DNA from 4 places in the Streptomyces sp. NPDC018000 genome. Region 1 is predicted to be linked to each of the others. Evidence: riboswitches for the same ligand, from Rfam matches in the RefSeq annotation. Region 1 holds a riboswitch; each other region holds the start of a gene.
What was found. A riboswitch is a leader RNA that binds a small molecule or an ion and turns the genes downstream of it on or off. The one in region 1 is predicted to bind thiamine pyrophosphate.
Positions count from the first base shown of each region.

Region 2: it holds a riboswitch for thiamine pyrophosphate, as region 1 does, so the genes downstream of both, thiD (bifunctional hydroxymethylpyrimidine kinase/phosphomethylpyrimidine kinase) here and thiC (phosphomethylpyrimidine synthase ThiC) in region 1, are expected to answer to the same signal.
Region 3: it holds a riboswitch for thiamine pyrophosphate, as region 1 does, so the genes downstream of both, ACH4EW_RS22200 (thiamine ABC transporter substrate binding subunit) here and thiC (phosphomethylpyrimidine synthase ThiC) in region 1, are expected to answer to the same signal.
Region 4: it holds a riboswitch for thiamine pyrophosphate, as region 1 does, so the genes downstream of both, thiO (glycine oxidase ThiO) here and thiC (phosphomethylpyrimidine synthase ThiC) in region 1, are expected to answer to the same signal.

Region 1 is NZ_JBIRGM010000002.1:264,398-267,221, reverse strand. Features, by position in the region: gene ACH4EW_RS05745 (YibE/F family protein) at 1-1,119, opposite strand, end outside; TPP riboswitch at 1,190-1,323, shown strand; gene thiC (phosphomethylpyrimidine synthase ThiC) at 1,316-2,824, shown strand, end outside.
Region 2 is NZ_JBIRGM010000012.1:37,178-40,001, forward strand. Features, by position in the region: gene ACH4EW_RS22815 (SHOCT domain-containing protein) at 1-115, shown strand, start outside; gene ACH4EW_RS22820 (hypothetical protein) at 379-639, shown strand; TPP riboswitch at 737-831, shown strand; gene thiD (bifunctional hydroxymethylpyrimidine kinase/phosphomethylpyrimidine kinase) at 823-1,665, shown strand; gene ACH4EW_RS22830 (ABC transporter ATP-binding protein) at 1,893-2,824, opposite strand, start outside.
Region 3 is NZ_JBIRGM010000011.1:100,677-103,500, reverse strand. Features, by position in the region: gene ACH4EW_RS22210 (phosphatidate cytidylyltransferase) at 1-126, shown strand, start outside; gene rlmN (23S rRNA (adenine(2503)-C(2))-methyltransferase RlmN) at 231-1,337, shown strand; TPP riboswitch at 1,379-1,495, shown strand; gene ACH4EW_RS22200 (thiamine ABC transporter substrate binding subunit) at 1,570-2,679, shown strand.
Region 4 is NZ_JBIRGM010000010.1:108,183-111,006, reverse strand. Features, by position in the region: gene ACH4EW_RS21360 (NAD(P)/FAD-dependent oxidoreductase) at 1-1,064, opposite strand, end outside; TPP riboswitch at 1,448-1,560, shown strand; gene thiO (glycine oxidase ThiO) at 1,558-2,748, shown strand; gene thiS (sulfur carrier protein ThiS) at 2,745-2,824, shown strand, end outside.

The DNA.
Region 1 (2,824 bases):
CACGCTGCTCTGGGCGATCGAGAACAGCAGCAGCAGCGGCAGTGCGGCGCCCGCGTAGGCGAGCACCAGCGTATTGACGACCGAGGCGATGTGATCGCGCCCGATCCTGATCCCTGCCCGGTAGAGCCCCCGAGCACCCATCGTCGGGTTCGCCTGGTGCAGCTCCCAGACCGCCGATGTCTGGGTGACCGTTACATCGTCGAGTACCCCGAGCGAGCCGATGATGACACCGGCCAGCAGCAGACCGCTCATGTCGATGTGCGGGTACAGGCCGTGGATGAGACCGGTGCTGTCGTCGGTGTTGCCGGTCAGGCTCGCCCAGCTGATGAATTGCGATCCGAGCAGCCCGATCAGCAGCAATGAGATCAGGGTGCCGATCACCGCGACCGATGTGCGGGCGGTCAGGCCGTGGCACATGTAGAGCGCGATCAGCATGATCGCGCTGGCGCCGACCACCGCGACGAGCAGGGGATTCGAGCCCTGGAGGATGGCTGGGAGGATGAACAGGGTCAGCACGGCGAACGATACGGCGAGCGCGACCAGTGCCATCACCCCGCGCATCCTGCCCACCGCGATCACGGCCAGGGCAAAGATCCCGGCCAGCAGCGTCATCGGGAACTTCCGGTTCACGTCCATCACCGAGTACTGCAGTTCACGGGGTGCGTCGGGGGCGTACGCCACGACCACGTCCTGCCCCTCGCGTAACTGACGGGGTGCATCGGGCTGGACGATCTCGGCGAAGATCCGGCCTTTGTCGTGGCCGGTCCTTACCTCGACGGTGGCCTTCGCGCACAGCCCGGGTCCGCTCCCCGACGACGGGGTGCTCTCGCCGCCGACGGGCGTCTGGGCGGCGTTCACGTCCTTGCAGTCCACCTTGTCGATGTTCACCACCTTTCCCTGCTGGGTCTGCCGGTCGAAGCCGACGCCGGTCCGCTCGTGCGAGGGCGCGCCGCCAGGCCAGAGCACCACCAGGCCGACGACGACCGCGGTGGCGAACGGGATGAGCACGGCCGCGATGACCTTGCGCAGATGCTTGGAGACGGGCGCGGCAGGGCCGTGGCTGTGCGAGTGGCCGTGCTGATGGCCCTGCGGTTCGGTGTCGATACGGGTGGACGTCACCGGCCGATCATCGCAAGGCGGGAAGGACCCTCTGTTCATTACGTCGGACAGGGCGCTAGCGTGGAGGAACCTTTGCACACGCGGGAGCTCGGAGCACCGGGCTGAGAGGGCGCTGATATCCGTACATCCGTACGGGAGAGGCTGCGCCGACCGCCGAACCTGTTACCGGGTAATGCCGGCGTAGGGAGTAGGTCTCATGACCACATCGGACGCACGCACGCCTGCCTCGAACCAGAGCGACGAGGCCGGGAAGTCCATCGGCTGGCACAAGGGGTACGCCCAGGGCTCACGCCCGGACATCCGGGTGCCGGTTCGTCAGGTGCACCTCACCAACGGCAAGGACGTGACACTGTACGACACGTCCGGGCCGTACACCGATCCCACCACCGAGACCGATGTCCGTCGCGGGCTCGCACCGCTGCGGGAGAACTGGATCATCGCGCGCGGCGACACCGAGGAGTACCCGGGCCGCCCCGCCTGCCCCGAGGACGACGGGCTCAAGCACACCTCGCCGCGAATGGGGTCTCCCCTGCTTGAGCGAAGCCGAGAGCTTGGGGAAGGGCTGCGCAACCTTGACGCGGTCTTCCCCGGCCGCCCGCGCCTGCCCCGTCGCAGCCGGGACGGGCAGCCGGTGACCCAGCTCGCGTACGCCCGCCGGGGTGAGATCACCCCGGAAATGGAGTACGTGGCGATCCGGGAGAACGTCGAACCCCAGGTGGTGCGCGAGGAGATCGCCGCGGGCCGGGCCGTGCTGCCGGCCAACGTCAACCACCCCGAGACCGAGCCGATGATCATCGGTAAGCGGTTCCTGGTGAAGGTCAATGCCAACATCGGCAACTCCGCGGTGACGTCCTCCATCGAGGAGGAGGTGGAGAAGATGACATGGGCGACGCGCTGGGGCGCCGACACGGTCATGGACCTTTCCACCGGGCGCAACATCCACACCACCCGTGAGTGGGTTCTACGCAACTCCCCCGTGCCGATCGGCACCGTTCCCCTCTACCAGGCCCTCGAAAAGGTCGATGGCCGAGCCGAGGAGCTGACCTGGGAGATCTACAAGGACACCGTTATCGAGCAGGCCGAGCAGGGCGTCGACTACATGACGGTCCACGCCGGCGTGCGCCTGCCGTATGTCCCGCTGACCGCCCGCCGCAAGACCGGCATCGTCTCCCGCGGCGGCTCGATCATGGCAGCGTGGTGCCTCGCACACCACAAGGAGTCGTTCCTGTACGAGCACTTCGAGGAGCTCTGCGAGATCCTCGCCACGTACGACGTGACGTATTCGCTGGGCGACGGGCTGCGCCCCGGCTCGATCGCCGATGCCAACGACGAGGCCCAGTTCGCCGAACTGCGCACGCTCGGTGAACTGAACACGATCGCCAAGCGGTTCGGTGTCCAGACCATGATCGAGGGCCCGGGCCATGTGCCGATGCACAAGATCAAGGAGAACATCGACCTCCAGCAGGAGATCTGCGAGGAGGCGCCGTTCTACACGCTCGGCCCGCTGACCACCGATGTCGCCCCGGCATACGACCACATCACCTCGGGCATCGGTGCGGCGCTGATCGCCTGGTGGGGCACGGCGATGCTCTGCTATGTCACTCCCAAGGAGCACCTCGGTCTGCCCAACCGGGACGATGTGAAGACCGGCGTCATCACGTACAAGATCGCGGCTCATGCGGCGGACCTCGCCAAGGGGCACCCG
Region 2 (2,824 bases), on a different contig from region 1:
GCCGGGCGGACCTGAGCAGATCCTCGCCGAGCGGTATGCGCGCGGCGAGATCGACGAAGAGGAATACCAGCGTCGCCTGGCTACCCTTCGCGGCTCACGACCGGGCCCGGCGTAGATCTCAGCCGCAGACCGGCGGCTGACCGTACGTGGAAGGTCCGGGAGATCGGCTGCCGACCTCCTGGCCGCCTCGCAGGCCCCTACTCGGGTGCAGACGTCTACGCCCGGGCCTGTCGGCTGCGGGGCGAAAGCAGCGTGTACACCACCGGCTCGGAGGTGCAACGGAGTTATGTGCCGGCCAAGGCATGCTCGCCGGGCCGCGAGCCGCGCCCACCTCCGAAACCCGTCCGTCGCCTCGCGTCCGCTGGCAAGATTCGGTCCATGACCGACAGCACCCCTGGCCGGAAGGCCCGCGAGCTGCTTACCCAGGCATCCCAGCATCCGGTTGCCAGTCCTCAGCGCGACGCGCTGGTGGCCGAAGCCGCCGTGTGGGCACAGTTGGAGCACGCAGCCGCCATGGACCGTCACACGGCCGCAGCGGTCGATGTCGAGTCCTCACTGGCCGCCCTCGCCGCCCCCGCGCAGAAACTCGGCGGTGAGGTCGGCAACCTGACCCAGCAGATCAAGCTCAGCCAGAAGTGAGCGAGTACAAGGAGGGAGGCCATCGGGGGCCGATAGGGAGTGCGAGTACTGGTCCCGGCGATGTGAGAGCCGGAGCGATCGGGTTAGTCTGTCCGCCGTACCGGACACGGGGTGCCCCATCCCAGGGCTGAGATCACACCCGTCGAACCTGAACCAGTTCGTACTGGCGGAGGGATGTCATCCATGCCTTTGGCGCATGTTTCCGGCGGGCTGCCCGCCGACGGCCGGCAGACCGCGCCACCCCGCGTCCTGACGATCGCCGGATCCGACTCCGGCGGCGGAGCCGGAATCCAGGCCGACCTGAAGACCATGCTGGCGCTCGGCGCCCACGGAATGAGCGTGCTCACGGCTGTCACTGCACAGAACTCCCTGGGTGTGCAGGGCGCATGGGAAGTCCCCGTGGAAGCGGTGCGCGCGCAGTACCGCAGTGTCGTCGACGACATCGGTGTCCAGGCGGTCAAGACGGGGATGCTCTCCTCGCCCGAACTGGTCAGGGCGGTCGCCGAGCTGTTGTCGGATGTGGCGGCCCCGGTCGTCGTGGACCCGGTGAGCGTGTCCAAGCACGGAGACAAGCTGCTGGCCGACGACGCGCTGGATGCCGTACGGACCACGCTGCTGCCGGTTGCGACGGTGGCCACGCCGAATCTCGACGAGGTCGCGCAGCTCACCGGCATCGCGGTGACGGACGAAGCAGGCATGCGCCGCGCCGCCGCGCTGCTGCTCACGTACGGTCCCCGCTGGGTGGTGGTGAAGGGCGGTCACCTGCCGGGCGAGGCAGTGGACCTGCTGACGGACGGCGAAGAAGAGCACTGGCTGCGCGCGCCCCGGCACGACAACCGCCATACCCACGGTACGGGCTGCACGCTCGCCTCGGCCATCGCGGTGGGCCTGGCGCAAGGCCGCCCGGTTCCCCATGCCGTAAGCCAGGCCAAGGACTACGCCACCGCGGCGATCGCGGCGGGGTTCGCTCTGGGGGGCGGCACCGGGCCGGTGGACCACGGCTGGCGGATCCGAGCGCGCAACTGACGCAAGCGGACGAGTCGCGCACTGCCGGTCCGTCACCTGGCCCCGCCGGGTGGCGGACTGTGCGGAGACATTCCTGCGGTTCGGGCTGTCGAGCAGGTCGAACCGGCCCCCGTCCTGCTCGCCTGCGGGTACGAGGCCGACCAGGTCCTCATCGCCGATGGCGACGCAATTGTTGCTGGGTCCGTACGCGCTCTCCGGTACGAACAGCGCGGTGAGCCGGTGCTCTGTCATGGCTCTTCCCCCTCGATCGGTCCGGCAGGTATGCGGACGGCGGCCTCCGACGGCCAGGAGAGCGAGACCCGCTCGCCGGGCACTACACGGGACGGGCCCTGGACGGCGACGAGTACCGGCTCCTCCAGGTGGGGGACGCGCACGGCGAGGTGTGACGTACCGCCGTGGAAGCTGACGTCGACGACCATGCCCGTGAGCCGGTCGTCCCCGACGTCGCTGCCGTGGCTTTCACCGGCGCCGATGTGGATGCGCTCCGGGCGCACGGCCGTGATGCCGTACGGGCCCGGAAGGAGATTGTTCGCGCCGACGAAGCCCGCGACGAAGGCGGTGCGCGGGCGTTCGTACAGCGCCACCGGTGCATCGGTCTGCTCGATGCGGCCCGCGTTCATGACGGCGATCCGGTCGGCGAGCGACATCGCCTCCTCCTGGTCGTGCGTGACCACGAGGAAGGTGATACCGACCTCGTCCTGCAGCCGCTTCAGCTCCAGCTGCATCTCAGCCCGCACCTGCTTGTCGAGCGCGGACAGCGGCTCGTCGAGGAGCAGCAGACGGGGCCGCTTCACGATCGCGCGGGCGAGCGCGACCCGCTGGCGCTGTCCGCCGGAGAGTTCGTGCGGCCTGCGGCGGGCGTACGCGGTCAGACCGACGGTGGCCAGGACCGCGTCGACCCGGTCGCGTACCTCACGGCGCGGGAGCCTTTCCCGCTCCAGCCCGTACGCCACGTTGCGCTCGACCGACATGTGCGGAAAGAGCGCGAACGACTGGAACATCAGATTGACCGGGCGCCGGTGCGGCTCCACGGCCAGCAGGTCCTCCCCGTCCAGTGTGACCGTGCCCGCGTCCGGGGTCTCGAAACCGGCGAGGATACGCAACAGGGTCGTCTTGCCGCAGCCGCTCGGCCCGAGCAGTGCGCAGAACTCGCCCTCGC
Region 3 (2,824 bases), on a different contig from region 1:
CTCGGGATCAAGGACATGGGCACGCTGCTGCCGGGCCACGGCGGCATCATGGACCGGCTGGACTCGCTGCTGCCGACCGCCCCGGTGGTCTGGCTGCTGCTGGTGCTGTTCGTGGGTTCCGGCTGAGCCTCGGGACGGCCTCCCGTCCTGACCTGGGCTTTTACGAGTGAGGGTCCGTTGTCCACAGGGCGGCGGGTCCTCACTGCTTTGTCTGCGACACTGGATGAACCATGCCTAAGCCCGGAGAACTCACTTTCGTCGCACCCCGCGGAGCCAAGAAGCCGCCGCGGCACCTCGCCGACCTCACGCCCGCCGAGCGCAAGGAAGCCGTCGCCGCGATCGGCGAGAAGCCGTTCCGCGCCCAGCAGCTCTCACAGCACTACTTCGCGCGGTACGCGCACGACCCGGCCGAGTGGACCAACATCCCGGCCGGTTCGCGGGACAAACTTGCCGAGGTGATGTTCCCCGACCTGATGTCCGTGGTCCGCCACATCAGTTGTGACGACGACACCACCCGTAAGACGCTGTGGAAGCTGCACGACGGGACGCTCGTCGAGTCCGTCCTGATGCGCTACCCGGAGCGGGTGACGATGTGCATCTCGTCGCAGGCGGGATGCGGGATGAACTGCCCGTTCTGCGCCACGGGGCAGGCCGGTCTCGACCGTAATCTGTCGACCGCCGAGATCGTCCACCAGATCGTGGACGGCATGCGGGCGCTGCGCGACGGAGAGGTGCCGGGTGGGCCCGCGCGGCTCTCCAACATCGTTTTCATGGGCATGGGCGAGCCGCTCGCCAACTACAACCGGGTGGTCGGCGCGATCCGTCGGCTGACCGACCCGGAGCCGGACGGCCTGGGGCTCTCGCAGCGCGGGATCACCGTCTCCACCGTGGGCCTGGTGCCGGCCATGCTGCGCTTCGCCGACGAGGGCTTCAAGTGCCGTCTCGCCGTCTCGCTCCACGCGCCGGACGACGAGCTGCGGGACACGCTCGTGCCGGTGAACACGCGCTGGAAGGTGCGCGAGGTACTGGACGCGGCATGGGAGTACGCGGAGAAGTCCGGTCGCCGGATCTCCATCGAGTACGCGCTGATCCGTGACATCAACGACCAGGCGTGGCGCGGTGACCGGCTCGGCAGGCTCCTCAAGGGCAAGCGGGTGCACGTCAACCTGATCCCGCTGAACCCGACGCCCGGCTCCAAGTGGACCGCCTCGCGGCCCGAGGACGAGAAGGCGTTCGTCGAGGCGATCGCGGCACACGGAGTGCCGGTGACCGTGCGGGACACCCGCGGCCAGGAGATCGACGGGGCCTGCGGGCAGTTGGCGGCGGCCGAGCGCTGAGGCCGGAACGGCCAATGTAACCTGGGCCTGAAATCAACTTCATATTCCGACAGGGGAGCGCCACAGCGCTGAGAGTGCGGCACCGAGAACAGGTCGGCCGCAGACCCTCTGAACCTCGCCCGGGTCATTCCGGGTAGGAAGTTCGGTCATCAACTCATGCTGTTGCGCCCTGCCCGTTTCTCCAAGGGCAGGGCCGCGTCTCTTCCTGGCCAAAACCCAGGAGGAATCCACAATGAGCATCACGCGCAGAACCAAGCAGCTTGCGGCGACGGCTGTCACGGCCGCGCTCGGCGTCACGGCAGTTGCCGGATGCGGGAGTTCCGACACGTCGGACTCCGGTTCCGGCGGCACGAAGAGCTCCGATTCGAAGACCGTGACTCTCGTCAGCCATGATTCCTTCAACGTCTCCGAGGACGTGCTCAAGGAGTTCACCGAGGAGACCGGCTACACCGTCAAGGTGCTGAAGAGCGGCGACGCGGGTGTCGCGCTCAACCAGGAGATCCTGACCAAGGGCTCCCCGCGCGGCGATGTGTTCTTCGGCGTCGACAACACCCTGCTCTCCCGCGCCCTCGACAGCGGTCTCTTCACGCCGTACGAGGCGAAGGGCATCGACCAGGTGGCGGCCGGCACCCAACTGGACGCCGAGCACCGGGTGACCCCGATCGACACCGGCGACATCTGCGTCAACTACGACAAGAAGTACTTCGCCGACAAGAAGCTCGCGCCGCCGCAGTCCTTCGACGACCTGGCGAAGCCCGCGTACAAGAACCTCCTCGTCACCGAGAACGCCGCGACCTCCTCGCCCGGCCTCGGCTTTCTCCTCGGCACCATCGCCACCTACGGCGAGAACGGCTACCAGGACTACTGGAAGAAGCTGAAGAACAACGGAGTCAAGGTCGTCGACGGCTGGGAGCAGGCGTACAACGAGGAGTTCTCCGGCTCAGCAGGCGGCAAGAAGGCCAAGGCCGACCGGCCGCTCGTCGTCTCGTACGCCTCCAGCCCGCCCGTCGAGGTGCTGTACGCCAAGCCGCAGCCGGCCGAGGCCCCGACCGGGGTCGCCACCGGGACCTGCTTCCGTCAGACCGAGTTCGCCGGTCTGCTGAACGGCGCGAAGAACGAGGCGGGCGGCAAAGCTCTGCTGGACTTCCTGATCAGCAAGAAGTTCCAGGAGGACATGCCGCTCAACATGTTCGTGAACCCGGTCGTCAAGAGCGCTGAACTGCCGGAACTCTTCACGAAATTCGGCGCGACGGTGGACAAGCCGACGACCATCGCCCCGGACAAGATCTCCAAGAACCGTGAGCAGTGGGTCCAGTCGTGGTCCTCGCTCGTAGTGAAGTAGCGAAGACTCCCGTACGCGGAACGGACGCGGGCGGGAAGGACACACACGGGGAGGGGGCGCGCGGGGAGCTGTCGCGCGCCCGCTCCGGGCACGCGGGCTCCGCTCGCACGAAGGCGTGGCGCGGGAGCGCGGTGCGGCTCGGCCT
Region 4 (2,824 bases), on a different contig from region 1:
AACAGGGTGTCGCCGCCCCCGTGATGGCCCGCGTACTGCACGAACCGGTCGAACTGCTCGGACCAGAAGTACGGTACGGGGTCGTACGTCTGCGGCGCCGGACCGTCCTCGGCCCCCGCCCCGATGATGTTGGCAGCGGCGGTCCGCGGGCCCTGGAGAGCGTTGTCCCAGTGGTGGATGAGAAGGCGCTCTCCGTACCGGGCGGAGGGGAACGAGGCGCAGTCACCGACCGCGTACACATCGGGCAGCGAGCTACGCAGCGCCCCGTCGGCGGTCACCGATCCGTCGGCGCCGAGCGCGATGCCGGAGCCGGCCAGCCAGCCGGTGGCGGGCCGTGCGCCGATTCCGACGACGACCGCTCCGGCCGGGATCGTGCGGCCGTCGGCGAGGATCACCCGGCCGGGTTCGATGCGGGCGACCCTGGCTCCGGTGAGGAGTTCGGCGCCGCTCTCGGCGTACCAGGCGGTCATCGGGGCGGCGACCTCGGCGGGCAGCACGCCCGCGAGGGGCCGGTCGGCGGCCTCGACGACGGTGACCTCGCAGCCCGCGGCGCGGGCCGCGGTGGCGAATTCGGCACCGATCCAGCCCGCACCGACGACCACGACGCCGTGCTGCCCGTCAAGGACGGGCCGCAGCCGTGCCGCGTCGTCGAGGGTGCGCAGCAGATGGACCCCGGGAACGCCCTCGGCGCCGGGCAGGACGACAGGTTCGGCGCCGGTCGCGATCACCAGGACGTCGTAGGGAACGGGTCCTGACGGGGTGTCCAGCTCATGCGCGTCCGGCCGCACACCGGTGACCTCGCGGCCCAGTTGCAGATCGATGTCCAGCGCCTCGAAGTCGACGTCGAAGGCGGAGTCCTCGGCCTTGCCGAGCAGGACCGCCTTGGACAGCGGGGGCCGGTCGTAGGGCTGGTGCGGTTCGGCGCCGATCAGGACTACGGGGCCGGCGAAGCCCTGTTCCCGCAGGGCCACGGCCGTCTGCACGCCGGCCATGCCCGCGCCGACGATGACGACACGGCGCCCTGCCCGCCGGTCCGGCTGCTCTGACTGCTGCTGCTCGCTCACCCGTACACCTTAAGCATCTGACGGACCGTCAGGAAAGGGGGAGTCCTGGTCGGCGACCGGCGAGAGAACGAGTCCGCCGAGCGAACGGGCCACGGGGCTGCTCCCTTTCCGGGTCGGAGGAGGGGATTTACGACCTCGCCCACGATTGGCAGTGGGAGAAGGAGCGGCGTCTGGGGCCTTCGAATCCAAGGCGGAGGAGGGAGTCGGATGGGGTCTCCCCTGCTCGAACGCAGCTGAGAGCTTGGGGAAGGAGCGGATGGGGTCTCCCCCAGGTCGAGCGAAGCCGAGACCTTGGGGAAGACTGACGACAACGCCGGAGGCGGAGGTCCCGGACACCGCGACGCCTCTGACAATCGTGGGCGAGGTCGTTAGGGTGGCCGACGTAAAACACTCGCGGGAGCCCGGACGCACCGGGCTGAGAGGGAGGCTGGGCGGCCTCCGACCGTACGAACCTGATCCGGGTCATGCCGGCGAAGGGAGGGGCTGGACGCCCATGCGTTCTTCTCGGGACGGAAACGGATCCGACGTCCTTGTCATCGGGGGCGGGATCATCGGTCTGGTGACCGCCTGGCGGGCCGCGCAACGCGGACTGCGCACCGCGGTCGTCGATCCCGAACCGGGCGGCGGGGCCGCCCGAGTGGCAGCCGGCATGCTGGCCGCCGTCACCGAACTCCACTACGGCGAACAGCTGCTGCTGGGGCTCAATGTCGCCTCGGCCGCGCGCTATCCGGCCTTCGTGGCCGAGCTGGAGGCGGCGAGCGGACAGGAGACCGGCTTCCGCGCCTGCGGCACCCTGGCTGTCGCGCTGGACTCCGACGACCGTGCCCATCTGCGGGAACTGCACGCCCTGCAGCAGCGTTCGGGCCTGGAGTCGCAGTGGCTCACCGGCCGCGAATGCCGCCGCCTGGAGCCGATGCTCACGCCGGGCGTCCGCGGCGGTCTGCGGGTCGACGGCGACCACCAGATCGATCCCCGCCGGCTGGCCGCCGCACTGCTGACTGCCTGCGAGCGGGCCGGGGTGGCCTTCCACCGAGACTGGGTGGAGCGCCTGACGGTGATACGCGACCGGGCCGCCGGAGCCGTGCTCGCCGGGAGTACGGAGCTCGCCGCCGACCAGGTCGTGCTCGCCGCGGGCAGCCTCAGCGGCCGGCTCCCGGGGCTGCCGGACGAGGTCGTGCCGCCGGTCCGGCCGGTGAAGGGACAGGTGCTCCGGCTGACCGTGCCCGCGGCGAGGAGACGGACCTCGCCGTTCCTCACCCGGACGGTCCGGGCCGTCGTCCGGGGAAGCCAGGTCTATCTCGTACCGCGCGAGAACGGCGAACTGGTCGTCGGCGCCACCACCGAGGAGATGGGCTGGGACATCACCGTCACCGCGGGCGGCGTCTACGAGCTGCTGCGGGACGCCCACGAACTGGTGCCCGGCATCACCGAACTGCCGCTCACCGAGACCCGGGCCGGCCTGCGCCCCGCCTCCCCCGACAACGCCCCGCTGCTCGGCCCCACCGCCCTGCCCGGCCTCCACCTCGCCACTGGCCACCACCGCAACGGGGTTCTGCTCACCCCCGTCACCGGTGACGTCATGGCAGAGCTCCTGGCCGGCGGCGAGCTGCCCGAGATGGCCCGCCCCTTCACCCCACACCGTTTCTCGTCCGCCGCCTCCGTACGTCAGGAGCAGCCCGCATGACCGAGCCCGCACCGCTCTGCGTGTCCGTGAACGGCGAGGTCCGTCTCCTCGCCGCGGGCACCACCCTGGACACCCT